Regions from separate parts of the Nocardiopsis sp. NPDC006139 genome, predicted to be linked through region 1. Evidence: predicted binding sites of a transcription regulator. Region 1 holds the regulator's gene; the other holds the start of a gene.
What was found. Region 1 encodes LexA, which represses DNA repair genes until DNA is damaged. Its sites were predicted from a motif close to TCGAACANNTGTTCGA; they were not measured.

Region 1 (4,737 bases):
GGACGCCCTTCCCGAGGAGATCACCGCCGAGGGCGACTGACCCGCCCCGGCGGATCGGGCCGCGGCGACGGACGCGCCGTCACCGCGGTCCGCCGCCGGTCACCAGGCGGTGTCGACGAATTCCGCCAGCGCCGGGGCGACCTGTGGGGCGAAGGGGCGCTCGGCGTCCAGCACCGTCGCCCCCGGCCCGTCCTCGTAGACGCGGAAGATGTGGTCGGCGTCGGGGATGTCCACCCGCTCGGCCTCGGGCAGGCCGGTCATCAGCCGGTCCACCTCCTCGCCGGTGATCTGGGCGTCGGCCTCGCCCCACAGCACCAGGACGGGGGTGTCCTCGGGCAGTTCCGCGGCCAGCTCCACCGGGTCCATCCGGTCCATCCGGGCCAGGAACCCGGTGTTCTGCGGCGAGTACAGGGTGCCGACGACGCCGGTGAGGTCGTCGGGGACCTCCCGGCCGCCGCGCACCGCGGCCCGACCGGCGCGGGCGTCGGAGAGCATGGTCACCGCCTCCGTCTCGGTGAGCTGCCCCGCCGCCTCGACCGCGCGCACCTGCTCGGTGAGCTGGCGGTCCAGCACGTCCAGGTAGCGGTCGCCCACCGGGGCGGCCAGCACCAGGGCCGGTGCGGCGTCCACCAGGGTGTGGGCGCGCAGCGCGTAGAGGGAGCCCTCGCTGTGCCCGACCACCGCGGTGCGGGCCGGGTCCACCTCGCTCTGCCCCACCAGCGCCTCGTAGGCCGCGGCCATCTGGGCGTCGAACACGTCCGGGTCCACCGGGGCGTCCGGGTCGAGGCCGCCCAGTCCGGTCTCGCCGCTGCCGAGCTTGTCGTAGCGCAGGGAGGCCACCCCCGACTCGGCCAGGAGGCGGGCGAAGTTGAGGTTGGTGTTCGCGTCGGGGCGCATGTCGGCGTTGCCGTCGCGGTCGGTGGGGCCGCTGCCCGAGACGATCAGCGCGCCCGGTACCGGGCCGGACGTGTCCGCGGGCAGGGTGAGGGTGGCGAACACCTCGATCCCGTCCACGGTGAAGCTCAGCTCCCGCTCGGAACCCGCCACCCCGGGCGGCGGGGCGGCCTCCTCCTCGGCCGGAGCGCAGGCGGAGGTCGACAGCAGGGCCGCGGCCGCGGCGACCGCCACGGCGCGCCCTCGGACACGCGGGAAGACGAGGGAAGCGAACACCCCCATAGCCTAGGCGCCCGGGAGGACGCCCGATGCCCCGGGCGGCCCGGAGCGGCGGGGGCCGCCACCCGTGTCCGGGACGGCCACCGGCCGCCGCCGCGGCGGCCCGCCGGTCGCACCCGTGGCCCCGCACGGGTGCGACATGTCCCGTACCGCCCGCGGACCCGCGCCCGGCGCCGCCCGGCGGGGCGGACCGGCCGGGGGACGACCGGGGGCGTACCGCTCAGACGCGGCGCATCACGGTGACGACCTTGCCCAGGATGGTGGCCGCGTCGCCGTTGATCGGCTCGTAGGCGTCGTTGCGCGGCATCAGCCACACGTGCCCGTCCTCGGTGCGGCGCAGCACCTTGACCGTGGCCTCCTCGTCCAGCAGCGCCGCGACGATGTCCCCGTTCTCGGCGTCCGGCTGCTGGCGGACCACCACCATGTCCCCGTCGGTGATGGCGGCGTCGGTCATCGAGTCGCCGACCACGGTGAGCATGAACAGCCGGCCCTCGCCGACCAGCTGCCGCGGCAGCGACAGCACGTCCTCCACCGACTCCTCGGCCAGGATGGGGCCGCCCGCGGCGATCCGCCCCACCAGGGGCACCCGGGCGGCGTGCGCCGGGTCGGACTCCTCGGCGGCGACCAGCGCGCGCACCCCGGGGCGGCCCGGCTGGCGCAGCTCCACGGCCCGCGGCCGGTTCTGGTCGCGGTACAGGTACCCCTTGCGCTGGAGCACCTTGAGCTGGTGCGCGACGCTGGAGGGGCTGGACAGGCCGACCGACTCCCCGATCTCCCTGATCGACGGCGGGTAGCCGCGCTCGCGCAGGTACCGCTGGATACAGTTCAGGACGCTCTGCTGGCGGGCGGTGAGCTTGGGCGCCTCCTCGGGCGCGCCCGCCTCGCCCACGGGCGCGAGAACGGTGGTGGTTGCGGAATCCAGGGGTCCGGGATTCTCCTCCGGCACGGCCGGCCTCCTCGGCATCGGTTCGGTCAGGGCCTGCTTGCACGACTGGCCACCACCGGTCTGCGACCGCTCCGGACCCTGTGTCCACGTGATGGCGAAACCGGCGTGAAATCAAGGCCAACGTTAGTCGTTGCGCACGGTGATATCAAACAAGCGTTCGAGGCCTGTGGGCAATTGCCGAGAGGATTTTCCGCGGCGCTTTTCCGGCCTCACTTACGTGTGTACACGTGTTCACGTCGCGTCGCCCCCGGAATGGCGGAAGATGTGCCGTCGGGTTCGAGAACGGGGGGATGCGGGGCGGATCACCCCCGGGCAAGGGCTCGACCGAAAACCCCGAGCCGCGCCGTGGAAGGGGATTCGCGGCGATATCCTGGGCGGCGCGCGGCTGTGACACGCGGGGCGCGCGAAAGTTGCGGTTCGTCCGACCCTCCGACTAGGTTCGACCACAACATCTGGTGTCGCTGTTTGAGGCGTCGGCCCAGGAGTTGTGGTTAAGTAGACCCAGGGTTGTCAGTTCGGCGAGGGAAGCAGGTGAGCCGGGATGCACTGTCCGTTCTGCCGCCATCCGGACACCCGGGTGATCGACAGCAGGTCCACCGACGACGGCGCGGCCATCCGCCGCCGCCGTTCCTGTCCTGCCTGCGAACGCCGTTTCACCACACAGGAGACCGTCCTGCTGATGGTCGCCAAGCGCTCCGGCGTCACCGAGCCCTTCAGCCGGACCAAGATCATCGCCGGGGTCCGCCGGGCCTGCCAGGGCCGCCCGGTCTCCGAGGACGCGCTGGCCAAGCTCGGCCAGCAGGTCGAGGAGGAGATCCGCGGCCGCGGCGTCGCGGAGGTCCCGGCCCACGAGATCGGCCTGGCCATCCTGGGCCCCATGCGCGACCTCGACGAGGTCGCCTACCTGCACTTCGCCAGTGTCTACCGCGGTTTCGAGAGCCTCGCCGACTTCGAGGCCGAGATCGCCAGCCTGCGCAGCGACCGCGAGGCCGAGGCCCGGGCCAAGGAAGAGGCCGACACTACGGCCTGACGCACCGCTCCCCGGGGGCGCCGAGGGAACGCCCCCGAGCGACGGTTCCGCGCGCGGGCCGCGCCCGCGCCCTATCTTCGGGGGACTCCGCCATGACGGAAACCACCAGCGGATCGACGGGACGCAAGGGCAAGGGGAGGCGCAAGGGGCTGAAGATCCCGCGGATCTTCACCACCGAAGGCGTTCATCCCTACGACACCCTGGAATGGGAGCGCCGGGACGTCGTCATGACGAACTGGCGCGACGGAACGGTGAACTTCGAACAGCGCGGGGTCGAGTTCCCCTCGACCTGGTCGATGAACGCCACACAGATCGTCGCCGGGAAATACTTCCGGGGCGCGCTCGGCACCCCGGAACGGGAGTGGAGCCTCAAGCAGCTCATCGACCGGGTCGTCGGCGTCTACACCCGCACCGGCCGCGAGCACGGGTACTTCGCCGGCGAGGCCGACGCCGAGGTCTTCGACCACGAACTCAAGTACGCGCTCGCCCACCAGCTCTTCAGCTTCAACTCACCCGTCTGGTTCAATGTCGGAACCCGCGCGAAGGCCCAGGTGAGCGCCTGCTTCATCCTGTCGGTCGACGACACCATGGAGTCGATCCTCGACTGGTACAAGGAGGAGGGGATCATCTTCAAGGGCGGCTCGGGGGCGGGGGTCAACCTCTCCCGGATCCGCTCCAGCAGGGAACTGCTCTCCTCCGGGGGCAGCGCCTCGGGGCCCGTGTCGTTCATGCGCGGCGCCGACGCCTCCGCGGGCACCATCAAGTCCGGCGGGGCCACCCGGCGGGCCGCCAAGATGGTGGTGCTCGACGTCGACCACCCCGACATCGGGGAGTTCATCGACACCAAGGCGCACGAGGAGCGCAAGATCCGGGCGCTGCGCGACGCCGGGTTCGACATGGACCTGGGCGGCGCCGACATGGCCAGCGTCCAGTACCAGAACGCCAACAACTCGGTGCGGGTCTCCGACGCGTTCATGCGCGCCGTCGAGGACGGCGGGCGCTTCGGCCTGGTCGCCCGCACCACCGGCGAGGTCGTCGACGAGGTCGACGCCAAGGCCCTGTTCCACCGCATGGCCGAGGCCGCCTGGGAGTGCGCCGACCCGGGCGTCCAGTACGACGACACCATCCAGGACTGGCACACCACCCCCGAGTCCGGACGCATCACCGCCAGCAACCCGTGCTCGGAATACCTCCATTTGGACGATTCGTCCTGCAACCTGGCGTCGGTCAACCTGCTCGCGTTCCTGCGCGAGGACGGCACGTTCGACGTCGAGGGGTTCACCCGGCTGACGGAGCTGGTCATCACCGCGATGGACATCTCCATCACGTTCGCCGACTTCCCCACAGAGAAGATCGCCGAGACCACCCGCGCCTACCGCCAGCTCGGCATCGGCTACGCCAACCTCGGCGCCCTGCTCATGGCCACCGGCCACGCCTACGACTCCGAGGGCGGGCGCGCCGTCGCCGCCGCGATCACCTCGCTGATGACCGGCGTCGCCTACCGGCGCAGCGCCGAGCTGGCCGGTGTGGTGGGCCCCTACGAGGGCTACCGGCGCAACGAGGCGTCCCACATCCGGGTCATGCGCAA
Region 2 (4,737 bases), on a different contig from region 1:
TTCCACACCCCCTCCGGCACCGGCGCCTGGGAGCCCCTCCACCTGCACGCCGAGGGGCGCGACGACGACGCCCCGGTCGGCTCGGCCCTGGTCCGCGCCCCCGAGGGCGCCACCGGGTACGAGGCCGACATCGAGGGGGACACCGCCGCCGTGAACCTGTTCGACGGCGAGGGCCTGCGCGTCGGCGGGCCCGAGCGGACCACCCTGTCCGCCGGGGACGGCCGGCCCGCGGGCCCGCCCGCCCTGCGCCTGCGCACGCGCGCCGGGTGGGGCGCCGACGAGTCCTGGAGGTTCGACGGCGAGGGGAACGACCTGTGGCCCGCGGTCTTCCACCCGGTGCAGGCGATCACCGTGCACCACACCGCCATGGCGACCACCGGCGACCACTCCGCCGACGTGCGCGCCGTGTACTACCTGCACGCGGTGGAGCAGGCCTGGGGCGACATCGGCTACCACCTGCTCATCGACCCCGAGGGCGGGGTGTACGAGGGGCGCCACTCCGGCGAGGACGGCGTCCCCGTCTTCTCCGGTCTCCCGCTGCCCGGCCGGGCGCGTTCGGTCACCGCCGGGCACGCCTTCGGCGTCAACCACGGCAACATCGGCGTGTGCCTGCTCGGGGACTTCACCGACGCCCTGCCCACCCCGGCCGCCCAGGACTCGCTGGTCCGCGTACTGCGCCTGCTGTGCGCGGTGACCGGGGTGGACCCCCGCGCCCGGATCGACTACACCAACCCCGCCACCGGGGCCGTCACCCCCGGCCCGGCACTGGGCCGGCACCGCGACTGGCTGTCCACCGAGTGCCCGGGCAACGCCTTCGCCGAGGTGTTCGACACCGCGATCCGCGACCGCGTCGCACGCGGCCCGGTCTGATCCGCCGCGGTCGGCGCTCCGGCGCCGACCGCACGGGTCCGTCGGGGTCGGCGGGGCCGGTCGCGAGGCGTGTCTACGCTTGTGGGACCGAGTCCTGCGAACCCGGGAGTTCCCCATGACCGCCCTGCGCCCACCGCGCCCGGTCCTGCCCTCCGTCGTCCTGGAGACCGAGCGCCTGCGCCTGCGCGCCTTCATCGAGGACGACATCGACGACGTGTACGCCTCCTGCAGCGACCCGGGCCTGCAGGCATGGCTCCCGCTCCCCCGCCCCGACGCCCCCTACACGCGCGCGGACGCCGAGCAGTGGTGCCGGGAGATCGCCCCGGGGATGCGCACCGGCGGCGAGGGCCAGCAGTGGGCGGTCACGCTGAGGGACGGCGGCCGGCTGGTGGGCGCGGTGGGGCTGGTCCGCGTGATGTGGCAGGCGATGAACAGCGAGATCGGCTACTGGGCGGCCCCCGGCGAGCGCGGCCGGGGCCACATCACCGAGGCGGTGGTGGCGGTGTCCCGCTGGGCCCTGGACCAGGGGTTCCAGCGGCTGGAGATCAAGGCGGCGACACGGAACACCGCCTCGCGCCGGGTGGCCGAGAAGGCCGGGTTCACCCTGGAGGGCGTGGAGCGCGGCGCCATGCCCCTGCACGGGGGCCGCCGCGCCGACCTGGCCGTGTACGGGCTGCTCCCCGCCGACCTCCGGGACCGGACCCCGGCACCCTGAGCCCCGGCACGGCGCACGCCCCGCCTCACCCCCACACCCGGGACAGCGACCAGGTCCCGGTGGCGGTGTCGTGGCGCAGTTCGTACACCCCCTCGGATCCGGCGGCGCCGGCCTCCAGCCGCCAGTGCTCGCTCCGGGGCGTCAGGGGGCCGCGCGAGGCCCGCCACCCGTCCTGCGGCGTGACCCAGTGCTCCATGATCCGGCGCACGCCGTAGACCCTGCCGTTCCAGGTGAACCGGGCCGGCCGGCCCGCGTCCTCCACGACCGTCACCTCTGTCCCGTAGTACCTTCCCACGACACTTCCCCTCGGCATCGACCCCTCCGGCCCCGGATGCGCCCGCCCGCGGGGAAGATACGGACAGATGTTCGAACAAGTGTTCCCACAGTAGCGAAATCGGCGGACCCGTGGAACTGTTTCGCGAAGGTCGGCATCACCTCATGTGACCGGTGTGCGGCACCCCCTCCGGCGTGCGCGTCCGGACGCGGGCTCCCCCCGTTCGGAACCGCACGGCGTGTCGCCGTCGATACGCTTGCACCACCCCATCCCCGATCCATGCGAGGACCCTCCACGTGACGTCGAACGGCCACCAGAGCGGCAAACCCCTGCGCGCGGGCGACCCCCGTGAACTCGGTGGCTACCGGATCACCGCGCGCCTGGGCCGTGGCGGCATGGGCACCGTCTACCTGGCGGAGGACGCCTCCGGCCGGCCCGTCGCCGTCAAGCTCATCCACCCCGACCTCGCCGACGACGAGTCGTTCAGGCTGCGGTTCGCCCGAGAGGTGGAGTCGGCCCGCCGGGTGGCCCGGTTCTCCACGGCGGGGGTGATCGACGCCCGCCTGGAGGGCGACACCCTGTTCATCGTCTCCGAGTACGTCCCGGGGCCGAACCTGGACGAGGCGGTCCGCCAGGGCGGCCCGATGACCGGGGGCACCCTGGACGGCCTGGCCATGGGCGTGGCCGCCGCGCTCACCGCCATCCACGGGTCGGGGGTGATCCACCGCGACCTCAAGCCCGGCAACGTGCTGCTGTCCCCGGTGGGCCCCAAGGTGATCGACTTCGGGATCGCCCGCGCCCTGGAGGACTCCGGCGGGGTCACCCGGTCCAGCCAGCTGATGGGCACCCCCTCGTACATGGCCCCGGAACTGCTGATGGGCGAGCGGCCCACGGCCGCAGCCGACATCTTCGCCTGGGGCTGCCTGGTGGCCTTCGCGGGGATCGGGGAGGCGCCGTTCGACGCCGTCTCCGTGCCCGCCGTGCTGCACAACATCACGTCGGCCCCGCCCCGGCTGGAGGGCCTGGACCCGGGCCTGTACGACCTGGTGGCCGCCGCCCTGGACAAGGACCCGTCCCGGCGGCCCACCTCACAGCAGATCCTGGCCCGCCTGACCGGCCAGGACGCACCGGCCGAGGCCGAGGTGCGGCGCAGCATCAGCGACTCCTGGGAGGTGCCGACCGGCGCCCCCGTCCCGGGGGCCCCGCCCGCACCGGCCACCCCGCCGCACGGGCAGACCCCGCCCGAGGGGGCCACCACCCCCTTCCCGCAGGGGCAGGTCCACTACGGGGGCGGCACCGGCGCGAACCCGACCCTGCCCTACCACCCGGGCCGCGAACTGCCCCCCTCCGCCGCCCACCAGGGCCCCGGCGGCCAGGTGCCGCCCACCCTCCACGAGCGGGCGCACCACGGGCCCTCCGGGCCCCAGCCCCCCGCCACCCACCGGATGCCCGCCGGATACGCCCCGCCGCCGCACGGGCAGCCCGCCCAGGGCTTCCCGTCGGGTCCGGGCGGCCCCGGCGCCCCGGTGCCGCCGAACGCCGGTGTGAACGGCGAGGCCGACGGCGGCGGCGCGGGCGACGGCGCACGGCGCAGGCGCCGACTGCTGCTCGCCCTCGGGGCGGGTGCGGGCGCTCTCGTGCTGATCGCCGGGATCGGCCCGGTGGTCCTGTCCAACCTGGAGCCCCGGCCCCCCTCGGAGGAGGACAACGAGATCGTCTCGATCTACAACACCGACTTCGCCTTCAACCCCGCGTGGAACACCTATTTCTACGACGCCGAGGAGGTCGAGGACGGCGCCCTGTACTGGGAGGAGCGCCGCGGCATGCTCCTCCGGCACCCCGAGCCCTCGGGCGACGACCCGAGCCGGGGCCTGGTCGTGCCGTTGGACCGCGAGGACGACATGCCCGACCGGGTGCTGGTCACCGCCAGTGCCTACGTGATCGAGGGGCCCGAGCAGGCGACCTTCGGCGTCCGCTGCTGGGACACCTCCGGTGAGGAGTACCGCACCCAGTACGAGGCCGCGGTGCGCTACGACGGGCAGCAGGCCGAGATCCGGCGGATGAGCGAGGAGGAGGGCGACCAGGTCCTCGAACGCACCAACGAGGTCCAGGGGTTCGAGCCCTACCCGCTGTTCGAGGAGAGCGCCAGGACGGACGGGTACGACCCCGGGTCCCCGTACGAGTTCGACCGGGACGAGGTCGTGGTCAACACGCTCGCCTTCGCCTGCGAGTACGTCGAGGACGAGGGCGGCGAGGCGCGCATGGAGCTGGCCCTGTGGGTGAACGGCGAGCACGCGGTGAGCGCCGTCGACTCCGACCCGCTGCCCGCGGAGGCCGAGGATGTCGAGGACCGCCGGCGGATCGGGATGATGACCCGGTCGGGCCCCGGCCACCAGCCGATGGCGGTGCTCTACACCGATTTCTCGGTGCACGAGATCCTCGCGCAGGAGTGAGCGCGCCCCGGGGCGGGTGCCGCCGTGGCGCCGCCCCGGACGGCCTGGCATGATGCCGGGCATTCGCATTCGGCAAGGAGTGGAAGCATGCGCGCCATCGTCCTGGAGGAGACCGGCGGACCCGAGGTCCTGCGCGTCTCCGAGGTCGTCGACCCCGTACCCGGTCCCGGTGAGGTCCTCATCGACGTGGAGGCCCGCGGGGTCAACTTCATCGACATCTACCAGCGCAGCGGCCAGTACGACGTCCCGCTGCCCTTCGTCCCGGGCATGGAGGCCGCCGGCACGGTGGCCGCCGTCGGCGAGGGCGTCGGGGACCTGTCCGTCGGGCAGCGGGTGGGGTGGGCGATGGCGCCGGGCGCCTACGCCGACCGCGCCGTGGTCAAGGCGTCCCTCGTGGTGCCGGTGCCCGAGGAGGTGTCCCCGGA

Region 2: a site for LexA is predicted at 1,952-1,967, ahead of ABZ249_RS14020 (DUF6504 family protein). Genes of this name have one in related genera too.

Annotation. Positions count from the first base shown of each region.
Region 1 covers NZ_JBEXTT010000023.1:88,493-93,229, reverse strand. Annotated here, with positions in the region: gene ABZ249_RS26225 (hypothetical protein) at 1-40, shown strand, start outside; gene ABZ249_RS26220 (alpha/beta hydrolase) at 100-1,170, opposite strand; gene lexA (transcriptional repressor LexA) at 1,394-2,119, opposite strand; gene nrdR (transcriptional regulator NrdR) at 2,661-3,149, shown strand; gene ABZ249_RS26205 (vitamin B12-dependent ribonucleotide reductase) at 3,242-4,737, shown strand, end outside.
Region 2 covers NZ_JBEXTT010000009.1:47,200-51,936, forward strand. Annotated here, with positions in the region: gene ABZ249_RS14010 (peptidoglycan recognition family protein) at 1-870, shown strand, start outside; gene ABZ249_RS14015 (GNAT family protein) at 986-1,585, shown strand; gene ABZ249_RS14020 (DUF6504 family protein) at 1,611-1,898, opposite strand; gene ABZ249_RS14025 (serine/threonine-protein kinase) at 2,156-4,312, shown strand; gene ABZ249_RS14030 (quinone oxidoreductase) at 4,400-4,737, shown strand, end outside.